2 regions of the Psychromonas sp. L1A2 genome follow, and region 1 is predicted to be linked to the other one. Evidence: predicted binding sites of a transcription regulator. Region 1 holds the regulator's gene; the other holds the start of a gene.

Region 1 (7,608 bases):
TTTACCAAATGCAAAAGCGGTAAAACGTAAATAATTTAACAAGTTAATTGTTAATGTTAAGGCAACTCATTGAGTTGCCTTTTTTGTATCTACTCTGCCTAAAATTGATTTATTCGTTATAAAATCTATTGCCAATCAAGTAGCATAAGCAATGCTAGATCGCTATTTTCTTCCGTTATTATATTCAATTATCTCTCTATAGCTCCTCATTGGGTTAATTATCGAATAGAGTTTTTCATTGATGACATGGGAGGAGATAAAGCGTTATTAAATATTTAATCTACTATGATTCTGCCTAGTATGTAAAAATGATAATCCTCATATTGTTTTTATAATATAACTTTATAAAGTAGTGAAATTTAAAGTAGGTAAAATTGATTAGAACTTATTATTATAGTGGGCATCTTCGGTTATTAAACATATGGAAATACTTAGCACAATATTGATGGTGATCTTTAAAAAGATAAAGCTTACTTTTAATAATGATACTTGTTATCATTTATTTAACTAAATTCCAAGTAAATAAATGAAAATATCTATTATTAAATATATTTTATGTCGATTTTTCTTTGCATGATAAAAAAACTACTCTATAGTAATGAATAGTGATTTTATTTTTATAAATTAATGACTGAGTAGGAATACGTTTGTGTTTTTATGTTAATTTGATAATATGATTGCGAAAATATATAAGAGACTGCCTAAGTAGTCCGAAAATTAAAATAAAAAATTGCCTATCCATTGGAACTGGCACTTATATTAAAACAAAAATGGGTACTATTATTATGTTAGAAAAAAGTTTAGTTGTGGGCGAATTCCACATTGATACGAGCCAAAATAGTTTAATTCATGGCAGCCGTAAAGTTTATTTAGGTCCTTTACGTACTTCACTTTTGCACTTTTTATGCAAAAATGTAAACACTGTTGTTACACGTGAAGATCTTGCACAACACGTTTGGGGTCGTTTAGTAACAGACCATACAATCAACCAACATATCTCTCAGTTACGTAAAAGCGTAGGCACATTAAGCCTTCATGGCTTAAATATATCTACTATTCCTAAACGTGGTTACATCGCACGTATGGAAGGTTTAACTGTTTCTGAAAATACTGTTTCACCAATGGCACAGGGTGAAATCATTACTAATGCAATCACTAATATGAAAGTGTTAATTGTTGAAGGTTCTGCTGAAGGCCGTATACAGTTAATTGACCAATTAGAAGCGTTAAACGTTTCTTACGTTGAAGGTGTTGCTACAACACTTGAAGCGGAACGCTCAATTGCACTACAAGATTTTGACTTAATTATCGTCGATGCTTTATTACCTGAATGTTCAGGTATTGAGCTGATTAAATCAATCCGTACAGGTCAAACATCAGCGTCAGCTGATATCAGTATTTTAAACTCTCATCACGATGTACAACGTGAATTATTAGGTTTAAATAGCTTATTAGATGTTCAAGGTTTGCTACTAAAACCTTTTGAATCAAATCGTCTTAAACAAATGTTGATGGTTGCAAGTAAATCTAATGTGGTATTAAAACCACAAGCAGCTTATGAATTAGTACCAACAAATGTTGTTGCTACTGCTGAACTAAAAGTAGCAGTTAATTCTTAATTAATAATTTGCTCGACTATTAGAAAGCCCTTATATATTTATAAGGGCTTTTTTATTTTCTTTTATCTCATTCTCATTCCTATCTATTATTTCTTGAATCCAAGTTATCTATTAGTTATTTTCTTTTTATGATTGATATTTATCACGTCTTTAGTTTTTGTAAATCTGCCTATAAATGATTTTAGTTAATTAATGTGATTGGTATTATCTAACAACTGAAAATAAAAAATAATATTATTCTTTCTCACCTTAATAACACTGATTGTTTTTTAGTCTCTTTTCTATAGTGCCTCAATTCTTTCGTCCTAGTGAATTGGTATAATATTAAAACCTGTTTATACTGCGGGCATAATTCAATAATAGAGATGAATGTAATGGAATTTGACTTTAAAAAAGATTATTTCAGCGATAAAGCAACGGTAAAACTATCAATGGGACATGAAGCTTTTGGTACTTGGTTAGAGCAAGAAGGTCAAAAAAAAAGCTGGGTTGAAGTTTTACTTACGGTTATCGGTCAGTTACAACGACGTGAGATAACTGAATATAAATTAGTCGGCGATGAGTTTGCTTTAGACTTAAATACCGAAGAAGCTATTATTAGTAACCATAGCTTGCATCAATCTGAATCTGAATTAGAAGATGCTAACGATTTAAGTTTTTATGATCAAGAGATTCAAGCTGAGTGTGGTTTAGAGGACTTCTTGAATCTATTGGAGTCATGGTTAGAGTTCATTGGGTAATAGCAAACTAACCATCTATCTATCTTTAGTAATAATATAAACTAGATGATTAGTCATGATATTCATATGTAAGGTTTAATGACGTAGGACTAGTGTTGCCATCCCTAAAAATGAAAATAGGCCAATAACATCAGTAACAGTTGTTAATGCCATACCACCCGCAAGCGCAGGATCTATTTTATATTTGTGCATTAACAATGGGATACAAACGCCTGCAATCCCTGCAATAGAAAGGTTAATGAACATCGCACCTGCAATGATATAACCAACTTGCATATCTCCTTTCCACAAGACGACGGCTGTGGCGACTAAAACAGCCCAAATCATACCGTTTAACAGGCCAATGGCCGCTTCTTTACCAATTAACCAACGTGTATTACTGCTGCTGATATGGCCAACTGCAATACCACGAATAACTAAGGCTAATGTTTGATTACCGGCAATACCGCCCATACTCGGTACGATGGTCATTAAGACGGCTAATGTTGCTACTTGCTCTAGAGTAGCTTCGAACATATTGGAAACAGAGGCGGCAATAAAAGCGGCAATTAAATTAACAGATAACCATACCGTACGACGTTTAGCACTAGGCAAAATAGGGGCGAAGGTATCTTCGTCATCATCCATACCTGCCATACCCATCATCGAGTGTTCTGCATTTTCTCGAATAATGTCTACGACATCATCAATCGTTATACGGCCTAATAATTGTTTGTTATCATCAATAACAGGGGCTGAAATCCAGTCATGTCGTTCAAATAGTTTGGCTATTTCATTTTCTTCCATTAATACTTGAAGCGGTTCTGTATCATGCTTCATTACATCACTGATGATAGAAGTGGGTTCTACTGTTAATAAAGTTGATAAAGAAACGTCACCGAGTAGCTTATTATCAGTATCAACGACATATAATGCATCAGTCGTATCGGGTAACGAACCTTTTAAACGTAAATAGCGCAGTACGACTTCAATGGTTACATCAGGACGAACCGTAACTGTATCGGTATTCATCATCGAGCCAGCAGTGTCTTCAGGAAATGCTAAAGCCAGTTCAACTCTTTGCCTGTCCTGTGTATCCATTTGTTCTAATACAGCTCTATAGACACTGTCAGGGATGCCTCTTAATACATAAGCTAAACCATCGGTTTCCATGCCTTCTGTTGCTGCGACAAGGTTATCTGTTCCCATTAAATTAATGATGCCATCTTTCGCATCTTCGTTTAATTCTTCTAGGATTTCACCGTGTTGATCATGGTCTGTTAAGTTCCATAATACTTTACGATCTGCAGGAGGGGAGGATTCTAATAAAAAGGCGACATCACAAGCAGGCATTTTATCTAAAATGCTGCGTGCTAAAACAAACATACCGTGTTCAAGTGCTTTTTTTACTTCTTGAAGTCGTAGCTGGGTATTATCAACTTTAGTGTTTTCCAGCATACTTGCCCCTAGTATTATTCTTCTTCTAAAAACTTATTTTCGATGAGCTCAGTAACGGCTAACATCGCTTCTTGTGCTTGTGCACCTTGCGCTTCTATTTCAATTTCTTGACCAAAACAAGTTTCTAACACTAATAAACCAAGTACGCTACCAGCATCTGCTTTTTTTTCATTGTGTGTGATGGTGATTTGCGCATCAAAAGCATTAACTAATTCGACTAGTTTTATTGTTGCACGTGTGTGCAAACCGAGTTTGTTTTGTATTGTAATTGTTTGCTTAATTTTATCCAACAGGAATTACTCCTTTAAACATTTATGTTCAATTTGTATTTGGTACTTATGTTTAAAACGTGCCGCTATTTGTTCTGTGACATAGACAGAACGATGTCTACCGCCAGTACAACCAATAGCTATGGTGACATAGTTGCGGTTGTTTTGCTCTAGATGCGGCAGCCAAGTTAAAAAGAGGTTTTCGATATTAGTGATAGTTTCTTTGACTAATGGGAAGGCACTTAAATAGTCTTGAATAAGTTTATCTTTGCCTGAGTATTCTTTTAAGTTTTTTTCCCAGTATGGGTTAGGCAAAAAACGCACATCAAAAATATAATCGGCATCTTGCGGGTGTATATGTTTAAAACCAAAAGATTGGAAAATAACTAATAAATTACTCTTAGTCGAGCCTTGCAAGTATATTTTTAGGTGTTCATTTAAATTATGAACAGATAGGGCTGTTGTATCAATTGAAAAAGCAGAGAGTGCTTGTAGTGGTGCTAACATCTCTTTTTCCAATTCTAAGGCTTGAGATAAAGAGTGTTTTTGTTTAGAAAGAGGGTGTAAACGGCGAGTCTCACTATATCGGCGAATTAATTCACTGGTTAGCGCATCTATATAGATGATTTCTAATTCTACTTTTTTTTGCAATGATTCAACAAGGTGCTTAATTTCATCAACTTTAGTTGGCATATTACGTATATCTAAGGTGACCGCTACTTTATTATCTTTTGGGTCGACCGTATCAATTAATTGTTCTAGTAATTGATACGGGACACCGTCAATACAGTTGTAACCTAAATCTTCAAGTACATGGAGGGCAATTGTTTTTCCTGATCCTGAACGACCGCTAATAACAATTAACTTCATATCTACTCCTGTGATTTTATAACGTCAGTAATTCAAATAACTCTTGGTTGCTTTGCGCACTTCGTAATTGGCGTAAAAACTGTTTATCTAGTAACTTTTGACTTATTTCTGATAAGGCAGAAAGGTATTGCTTACAAAGATCTTCTGGCACGAATATAGCAAATAATATATCGACTTTATTACCGTCATATGAATCATAATCAATGCCTGTTTCACATTGTAGAAAGACTGCTGTTGCTGGTAATTCACTAGAAATTTTGACGTGAGGAATAGCGATACCTGAGCCTACTCCCGTCGACCCAATTTTCTCTCGTGCAATCAAGCTTTCGAATAACTCTTGCGCATCTAAGTTTAATTCTTTAGCCGCAATAAGACTGATTTTTTCTAAAGCACCTTTTTTACTAGTGCAGGCAGTTTGGCAGAATACTGAATCTTTATTTAATAAAGTAGATATTTTCATAATATATAGTTTAACTGTACTTAATGGACGCGCGAGTTTAGCAGGTTAGCATTAAATAACTATAGTTAATCCCAATTTTATTTGCGTTGCTCACTAATTAAAGTAATTGCTTTCGCTGGTTAGAAGGTGGAATACCTAATGATTCTCGGTACTTAGCAATAGTACGTCTTGCTACTTGAATACCTTTTTCTTCTAATAACTGCGTTATTTTGTTATCACTTAAAGGTTTAGTCGTTAATTCTGCGGCAACGAGCTTTTTAATTAAAGCACGGATAGCTGTTGATGAACATTCACCACCGCCATCGGTTGCAACATGACTCGAAAAGAAAAACTTCAATTCATAAATGCCACGAGGAGTATGCATAAACTTCTGCGTAGTCACTCGAGAAATGGTTGATTCATGCATTTCGACTTCAAAGGCAACATCATTTAAAACCATTGGTTTCATCGACTCATCGCCGTATTCAAAGAAAGCTTGTTGTTGTTGCACAATACAGTTCGATACTTTTAATAGTGTTTCATTGCGGTTTTCTAAGCTTTTGATGAACCATTTCGCTTCTTGCAAATGGCCTTTAATGAATTGAGAATCGGTTTTACTGATGTTACCTGAGCACATATTTGCGTATTGTTGGTTAATCGATAAATTAGGATCGCAATCTTGATTTAATGAAACTCGCCATTGTCCTTGAATCTTTTTAACATAGACATCTGGAATAATATATTGTGTTTCACTTGTTTCAACACCATTACCTGGTCGAGGTTCTAAGCTTTGAATTAAGCGCATGATTTCTGCAAGTTGTGCTTCTTTGAATTTACTTTTACGTGCAAGTGTTCTGTAATCCCTGTTACCAAGAAGATCCATGTACTGTTCAAGTATTTGAATAGCTTCGTCACGCCATTGCGTTGTATTCGGTAATTGGCGAAGTTGAATTTGTAAACACTCTTGAGTGGTACGAGCCGCGACACCTAGTGGATCGAAATGTTGGATTCGTTTTAATACTACCTCTACTTCATCTAATTCCAAATCTTCTAAATCAGCTTTTAAGCTATCTAAAATACTTTCACAGTCAGTGGTCAAATATCCTGACTCATCAATAGAATCGATAATTGCCATTGCAATGACTTGATCCGTTTCAGTAAAAGGCGTTAATTGCATTTGCCATAATAAATGGTCTTGTAGAGAAGTCGAAGATTCTCCCTGATAGACTGTACTTTCACCGTCATAAGCAACAGCACTAGAGGTGTTACCTGTAATAGGCGTAGAGTTATAAGATTCTTCCCATTCTTTTTCTGCAGGAAGATCATCTGAAAATTCTTGTTGGGAAATGGCTTCTGAAGTATCAACTTCACTGCTATCAGCTTCTTTGACTAACTCTTCAGTACCCGTTTGATCATCTTGCTCTAAAAGAGGATTTGAATCTAATGCGTTTTGAATCTCCTGTTGGAGATCGAGCGTTGATAGCTGCAATAGTTTTATTGCTTGCTGTAATTGAGGGGTCATCGCTAATTGCTGACCCATTTTCAATTGTAAACCCTGTTTCATCAAAACATATCTTCCTGAACGTATGGTTACGATTTAAAGTTTAAACTCTTCACCTAGATAAACGCGCTTCACATGGTCGTTTGCTAATATCTCGTCTTGTGTGCCTACGGCTATGATTTCTCCGTGGCTCACTATATATGAATGCTCACAAACATCTAATGTTTCTCTTACATTATGGTCTGTAATCAGTACGCCTAGACCGCGATCACGTAATTGTTGAATAATATTTTTTATATCAATGACCGATATAGGGTCAACCCCTGCAAAGGGCTCATCTAACAAGATAAATTTTGGCTCAGTTGCTAGTGCTCGTGCAATTTCTACACGTCGTCGTTCACCACCAGATAAACTCATTCCTTTACTGTTACGGATATGGGTGATGTGAAATTCTTCTAACAGTGTATTTAGCTTTTCATCTCGTTGTGGCTGCGTTAGTTCTTTACGAGTCTGCAAAATCCCCATAATATTTTCAGTCACGGTTAAGCGGCGGAATATAGAGGCTTCTTGTGGTAGGTAGCCAATACCTTTTTGTGCTCGAATATGCATCGGATCGCTAGAGATATCTTCGTCATCGATAACGATACTGCCATGGTCTTGTTTAACGAGCCCAACAACCATATAAAAAGAGGTTGTTTTTCCCGCTCCATTGGGACCTAATAAACCAACTATC
Region 2 (7,608 bases), on a different contig from region 1:
ACGTCCTTTACTTGTGTTTCACTAACAATCTTTTGTTCTGCTAATTGGCAAAATTCAGCTAAAGTTAAATGATGAAAAGTGGTCCAATGTCGAGCCAAGAAATGATCCCAGAACATATCAAGTGCAATGGGAGCGTAACGCCGTAATACTTTAGGAAATAGTAATTTAGCAGCGAGTACTTGTGGGTGCTTATCCGTAAAACTATCGACATAACGATGTAAACGGATACCTTGGACTATATTAGTAGGAAATTGACCATCAGGATTGCCTTTAACAAAATCTCCTAAAAAATTACCACTAAAACTCGTATTGGTAGAAGCCGCGATATGTAAATGTGCAAGATAGTTCATAATGGCTTTACCTTAATCGCTATTGAGTTTGTATGTTTTGGCTAACGTTAGCATGGCGTTTACTGACCACGATACCAGTAAAAACAACAAAAATACTTCCCCATTGCCAAAGCGTTAATATCTCATTTAGTAATAATGCCGATAATAATAAAGCAAAAATAGGGACTAAGTTTGAATAAGCTGCGGCGGTTAATACTGAGCTTTTTGCAAGTGCATAGTTATACATCCCATAAGCACCTATTGTCACCGCAGAACCTAAATAAACAATATTCATTAACGCATTAATATCATGTTGTGGTGGTAACTCAATAAAGAATAAAAAAGGGGCAAAAAACACGGTACCTGAAAAACCTTGTAAAGCGATTAATGACAAAGCGGAGTATCTATTCAATAAATGTTTCATACTAACAACATAGAAAGCAGCACATACCATGGCTAAAAATTCTAACGTATTTCCGAGTAAAGGATTCGGAGCATGATCAGTATTAGGAGACACGACGCTTAGTAATACACTTCCCGTAATACACAAGCTGAAACCAACAATGATCTGTTTACTCAGCTTTTCTTGAATCAAGAAAAATGCAAACAAGGCGACCATTAACGGCAAACAAGAGACAATAATACCTGCCTGTGAAGCCGAGGTATATTGCATTGCATAACCTTCAAATAAAAAATATAAACAGGGTTCAGCTAACGACATGACCAACAACCATTTCCAATCTCCTTGCTGATATTGAAAACGTTTTATCCAACGCCATAAACATAAACAAATTAGAAGAGTGATTAGCATTCGTAAAAAGATAACAAAAGACGGTGGATAAATATCAATCGCCGCTTTCAAAGCAACAAAGGAACTACCCCATAAAAAAGTAGCAATTAAGAAACAAAGTCCAGCAGGCATAGATCATCTCTAAAAAATAAATTAAGGACGGTAAAGTGATAATTTTCTGCTCATTCTTATTTTCATCATCACTTTAAAAGTACACTATTAACACACGTTAGGTAATAGGCGTTAAGGTTTTACTAGAAGGTAATAATATCCATATTTATTCTATTTCTTGATGATATAACACGAATCCTCTGGCTTGATAATTAGCGAGTGCACTAGGATGGTCCAAACTACAGGTATGCACCCAAAGTCGCTTAGCATTGCACACTGTCCAAGCTTGTTGAATCGCATACGTTAATAAATAGCCGCCAAAACCTTTACCAATAAAAGCAGGCGCTAATCCAAAATACTTAATTTCAACGTCCTGTTCGTCACTCACTTCTAGCTCAAAATAACCCGCAATAGCACCTTTATAATAAGTGACCCAAGTACGTAAATTATCGCGTTCAGCATAAGCTTTCCAAGATTCATCAGACTCATTTAATTTGTCCAACCACTGCCATTTCTCGCCGACTAAAGAATATAAGAAACGATTAAAACGATACTCTTTGATAATAGACTCGGAAATACTTAACCCTTCAACTTTTGGTTTTTCATTAAGTTGTTCCGCTTGGTTCATTTCTAAATAATAGATAGTCGTTTGACTCATTCTGTTCCCTTAATAACATCATCTCAACTATAACTTTATTCTTATAACAATGCATTTAAGCGCTACTGAGTAGTCGCTTTCTCATATAATTCTTTAAAACCTTTAGTACTAAATACAAAACTTTCTTCGCCTGTATAAGGTTTTAATTTAACGACAGTGTTCTTCATGAATTGATCAAGTACAAAGTCGTTGCCTTCTTCTGTATCTGCATAAAAGGCCACTATTTCTCCTTTACATAAAAGGGTGAATTTAACTAAATCATCATTAACATACATAGGCACTGACTGAGATTTCTGAAGAGATTCATCTTCACACCCTTTTTCCGCACTTGCTTGAAAGAACACGCTCAGGTGCTGATATGATCCCCTACCTAATATAGCGACTAATGATCCACTAACCACTTCTTTAGTAATAATCATTTTCTGTTTTTTATTAATATACCAACCTTTACTATCTTCCACTTTCGTTTGTATAGAAATGTTATCTAAGTACTTAGGCATATCGTCAACATAAATATCTACCGATCTTGCAAAATTTTTCCAACGTTCTTTTACAGGGACATAATAATAAGCTAAATCAATAGCCTGACCATTAACCGTCAACTCCCATAAACCTTTGTAATTAGCATCTTGTATTGCGGCCTGGTCAATAACAACATTTTGAGGGAGCACGTCACCACATGGACTGCATAGTTTTTGAATAACATGGATATTTTCAGTTTGTAAAAGCTGCAAAGCGGCATTCGCTTCTTTTTTGCTTATCCGCTGAGCTTGATCTGCATAAACAATCGTATAAATAGTGCATCCAAGAAACACGACCAACAAACGTTTGATGATACTCATTAGTTTTAACCTTATTCGTATAAGCAATTTATTTTTAAGAAATTGTTTTTTAAGTAATTTTTCTATTAATGATTTTTTATATTAAGTTTCTTATATTAAACTTTTTATATTAAGAGTAGTGAATAATATTAAAAAAACGTAAAGGGATATCGCCAATATTACGATAAATATGTGACTGATTTGCATTAAACTTAGCTTTTTCGCCTGTATTCAATGTCTTCCATTGTCCATCAGCAAAATAGTCCATGCAACCACTGGTGACTACAATATGTTCAATCACACCTATTTGATGAGCCTCTGAATGCTGTTCATGACCCACCGCAAAAGATAATTCAAACATCTCAATACCTGTCTTTTCATCATATTCAAAAACAGTTTCAATACTGACTGTTTGGTCTTGATTAAAACCTGTGGTGTTCGTATCTAGTGGATTTTTTTGACCTAAGAAGTCTGATAAAGGCAGCTCAAAACCTGTCGCTATTTTCCACAGCTTAGCAATTGTCGGACTTGACTCCCCTCGCTCTATTTGCCCTAACATTGCCTTGGAAACACCGCAATGTTGACTTGCAGTATCTAAACTCCAACCTTTATTGGTGCGATTTTTTTTCAGCTGCGTGGCCACTGCTTTATTTATTGAATCAGACATATTTACCTTGTGCGTTATAACAGTCAATGTTAACTTTGGTTTTTTGTACGTTAAAACGCACAGGTCTATTATGAAAACACTTTTCCAACAGGTCAACTCAATAATTGCAGCGATGAGTGCAGGGTTAGTCGCCGTGATCGTCGGATTTTCTAGTTCAATAGCATTAATATACCAATTGGTGATTAATCTAGGCGGTGACAGCCACCTTGTTGCAAGTTGGCTTCTCGCCTTAGGTATTAGTATGGGTATTTTAAGCATTCTACTATCATACTGTTATCGCATTCCAATACTCATTGCTTGGTCTACGCCCGGAGCCGCATTACTGATTGCCAACGTACAAGGCTTTAACCTCAATCAAGCAGTCGGAGGCTTTATTGTCAGTGCATTGTTGCTGTTTATTTTCCCATTATTAATGCCGTTGGATAAATTATTTAAATGGTTACCTACACAGTTAGCTTCAGCAATGTTGGCTGGTATTTTATTGAAGTTTGGTTTTGCTGTTTTTGCACAAATGGAACTGCAACCGATTTTAATTATTAGCATGTTTATCAGTTACTTATTAGCAAAAAGATTGATACCACAATGGACGTTATTAATTGTAATCGCTGTTTCAGTGATCTTAGCTTGGCAGTTACAATTGATTGAAAATAAAGTTATTGAATGGCAATGGAGTGAGTGGCAATTTATTCAGCCAACATTTTCGTGGTCAATTATTGTAGGCATCAGTCTGCCTTTATTTATTGTCACCACTGCTGCTCAAAACTTACCAGGCATAGCAATGCTACAAAGTTTTGGTTATCAAGCTCCTATTAAACGAGTTTTATCAATGACTAGTTTGTTTAATATTATCGTTGCCCCCTTTGGTGGTTATGCACTCAATCTAGCGGCTATCAGTGCTTCAATCTGTATGACTGAAGATGTACATAAAGATGTTAATAAACGTTATTGGGCAAGCATTTGGGCTGGTATTTTTTATATTATTTTAGGGCTGCTAGCTGCCTATATCATTGCTTGGTTCGCTCTTTTGCCAGAGTCGTTAATATTAGCCTTAGCAGGCATTGCACTATTCGGGACCATTACTCATAGCTTACAGCAAAGTGTTAATAGTAAATCTAAACATATTAACGAAGCAGCAGTGATCACCTTACTTATTACAGCCTCACCCATTGCTTTATGGGGATTAAGCTCAGTAATATGGGGCGTTATTGGAGGGCTATTAGTTTTATTTTTCAGTCAATTATCATTTAAAAAACACGATTAAAAAGTTAACGAGATGCCTGAATTAAAAGATTACGAGGGGTAATCTTTACATCACAAAACCTCGATATTTTCACTTGGTAACCCACTTCTTGCAAACTTAAGGCTCGATCATAAACTAACCATAACTCTAAAGGATCACGGAAAAATTGTGACACTAATTCACAGCGTCTTAAGCGATTAAAACGTTCTCTTCCTTGATCTAAATACACTGATAAATCGCCTGGTAATTCGATATTTAGTTGTTTGTATGCTTTAACCCATTCTACAAAACCTCTAAAGTTATTGGATAACAACGTTTTGGGGAAACTGGGTACAGTTAAGTAGTCTTCTGTTTTTAAAAGTGCTTTTTGTAAACAATCAAAACTTAAACGCCACCAAACTTCTTGATCATTTAATTGTGTTTGCCTTTCTCCAGACGTACTTTGTTGTACCACTGCTAACTTTAAGTCTTGCTTGCTTAAAGTGATTGATGACAACAATTGGCTTTGTTGTAAAGCATAAGAGGACACCGCTTGGTAATTGTCATGTTCAGTCAAATGGTAGCAACATGGACTTATGGTTACTTTTTCTGTTAATGCTTTTTTAACACCATTAATAAGATGCACATGTAAATCACCACAAGCATGCAAAGCAACAACATGCTGTTCTTTATTAAGTAATTGGTTCCCCTCTCCCAACAAAACGTTAGCAACAAAGAAAGGTTGTAATATAGATTGTTGTTCGGCTAAGGCCAGACCTTGATTGCATAGCTCAGCATTCCATTCCACTGCACTGATTTGGTTTTTTGTTTTATAATGGATCAATCTTCCTAAATGCCCTTTACCAGCACACCACTCTAAAACAGGCAGGCTCTCACCTATATAATGAGAGAATTGATCTATTTGAACCCATTTTCGTCCTTTAATTCCCTTTTTTAACCAAAAAGGAATCTCGGTATGACTACTCAATTGATCGTATTTAATATCGAAGAGCACATCATTTACATTTAATAGATCGGGAATAAATTGCTTTAATAATGGATATAACAAAGTAGGATTTTGTTGATAACTCATTAATTTAGTGTCATCTATACCGTGTAAAAAGTTAATTAATTCTCTGTTGTCAGAAAAGGAAGGGTAATCATGTAAAATAAAAGCGTTATAATGCCAATATTGTTTCATTGTCGTTAAGTAGCGATCAATTCCATCAAAATTATGTTTTAACATGCGACTTCCCACCACCATTTCAAAAAACATTAAGATTGTTAAACTTTTTCAACACAAACTTTAATCTCAGAACTAATTAATAATTAATATCTAACAATCAATAACATATTACTGAACAACGAAATGATAAAATAATGATCTTAATTTCCACCTCATAAATAAATAATAACGAGTCTGTAACTCTGTCCCAAAATATCAACTAAAAAAATAAACATTTTAAATCAACACCATACTGGCAATAAATATTATTTTAGCAATTAAAGTCAACTATCTCCAATTGGATATCGAAAAATTTTACACTCAATTCACTTCATTACCATCTATTTAATATAAAAATTAAACTAACCAAAAAGAGTTATGATATAAATATCAAGTAAAAATAAACCCATTAAAAAACAAAAGGTTAACGAAAACTTGTAAATTCATAAAAAGTATTACTGCTTAAAATTTACATTATAAATTTATCGGAGGTAAATAATCACCGTTGAATAACTTTACAACTTAAATAAAACATCAAATAAAAAGCACCATTAAACATATAAACAACTGATAAATAACAACTTAATAAGTTGGCACATTACATGCTCTATATACATATGGAATTATCCATTTATACGAAGGAGAGAACACATGAAAAAATTTATTACATTAATCACTAGTTCATTTTTACTTTTTTTAGCAACCAGCTCTGCTTATGCAACGCCTATTGAAGGTGTTATACGATTTACAGGTTCTGCAACAGTGACTGGTACATACCCGACAATTAGTTCAATTGCGTTTACTGATACTTATGTTAGTTTAACTGATGCAAATGTAACAGGTGATTTTGATGGTTTAGAAGGATGGGCTGCAACATTCACTGACTATACTTTCGGAGATTCTTTACCTTATGTACTTTGGGCAGTAGATTCTTTTACATTCACAGCAACTAATTTTTCAATTGATAGCCTTACTCCAGCTCTAGGTGGTGGATTAACAGGTACAATTTCTGGTTCAGGATTCCTTACCAGCATAGACCCTCTATTAGATACAACTAGTGGATTATGGGCAATTACTGGTGAGTTATTAAATGGACAAGTATCTTTCTCTGCGACTACCGTTCCAGCTCCAGCTGGTGCAGCATTATTAGGTTTATCTTTATTAGGTTTTGGTTTCGCTCGTCGTAACAAAAAAACTAAATAAGACGCTTTTCTTTATAAACTGAATAATTCTATAAAGCCTAACAGTCGTTTGATTGTTAGGCTTTTTTATATCAACACTGACTAGTATTAAATATTGATTAAGAAATGCGTACTCAATATATCTTACTTTTTGTCATTAAGTTTAGTATTAGCTTCACTATTTATTTCACAGGCTTTAACTTTATTAGGCTCTTCATTATCTGATGCCACAGGGTCGCTACAACAACTGCCAAAGTGAACGCCATCTAACCATTGTTGCAACTCTTCTTCGCTCGGTTTGTTAGCTTTATTTATTTGTTCTTTTTTATCAGTCATATACTTTCCTTTACAAATAAAAAGATTATTTATTAGAGAATCTTATTAGAAAACCTTAAATACCAATACTATCTAGTATTTCTAAGAACACATCTTCTCGAGTTTTAGGAGTTAAGTTCGGATACAAACGACATAAGCGGATTGCTTGGCTAAACTTCTTTTTACCTAATACACTCAACACTCTTGTAAACAATGTTTCATCTAAAAAGAATGTTTTAACGGCATGTGTTACTGCGTCATCTAAAGAAACATATTGCACACCATCAAACTC

The links. The regulator sigma-54, encoded in region 1, starts transcription at its own class of promoters, with help from an activator protein. The targets are predictions, from matches to a motif close to GTTGGCACGNNNNTNGNNT.
Region 2: a site for sigma-54 is predicted at 6,410-6,428, ahead of GQR59_RS18240 (PEP-CTERM sorting domain-containing protein). Genes of this name have one in related genera too.

What each region holds. Positions count from the first base shown of each region.
Region 1 is NZ_WUAG01000001.1:519,149-526,756, forward strand. It holds gene lpdA (dihydrolipoyl dehydrogenase) at 1-34, shown strand, start outside; gene GQR59_RS02230 (winged helix-turn-helix domain-containing protein) at 786-1,619, shown strand; gene GQR59_RS02235 (YacL family protein) at 1,994-2,359, shown strand; gene mgtE (magnesium transporter) at 2,435-3,796, opposite strand; gene GQR59_RS02245 (HPr family phosphocarrier protein) at 3,811-4,086, opposite strand; gene rapZ (RNase adapter RapZ) at 4,093-4,935, opposite strand; gene ptsN (PTS IIA-like nitrogen regulatory protein PtsN) at 4,952-5,395, opposite strand; gene GQR59_RS02260 (RNA polymerase factor sigma-54) at 5,493-6,938, opposite strand; gene lptB (LPS export ABC transporter ATP-binding protein) at 6,972-7,608, opposite strand, start outside.
Region 2 is NZ_WUAG01000002.1:1,804,047-1,811,654, reverse strand. It holds gene GQR59_RS18275 (acyl carrier protein phosphodiesterase) at 1-350, opposite strand, end outside; gene GQR59_RS18270 (DMT family transporter) at 370-1,251, opposite strand; gene GQR59_RS18265 (GNAT family N-acetyltransferase) at 1,397-1,888, opposite strand; gene GQR59_RS18260 (hypothetical protein) at 1,951-2,730, opposite strand; gene GQR59_RS18255 (helix-turn-helix domain-containing protein) at 2,840-3,376, opposite strand; gene GQR59_RS18250 (benzoate/H(+) symporter BenE family transporter) at 3,447-4,637, shown strand; gene GQR59_RS18245 (methyltransferase) at 4,642-5,841, opposite strand; gene GQR59_RS18240 (PEP-CTERM sorting domain-containing protein) at 6,472-7,023, shown strand; gene GQR59_RS18235 (hypothetical protein) at 7,146-7,337, opposite strand; gene GQR59_RS18230 (hypothetical protein) at 7,393-7,608, opposite strand, start outside.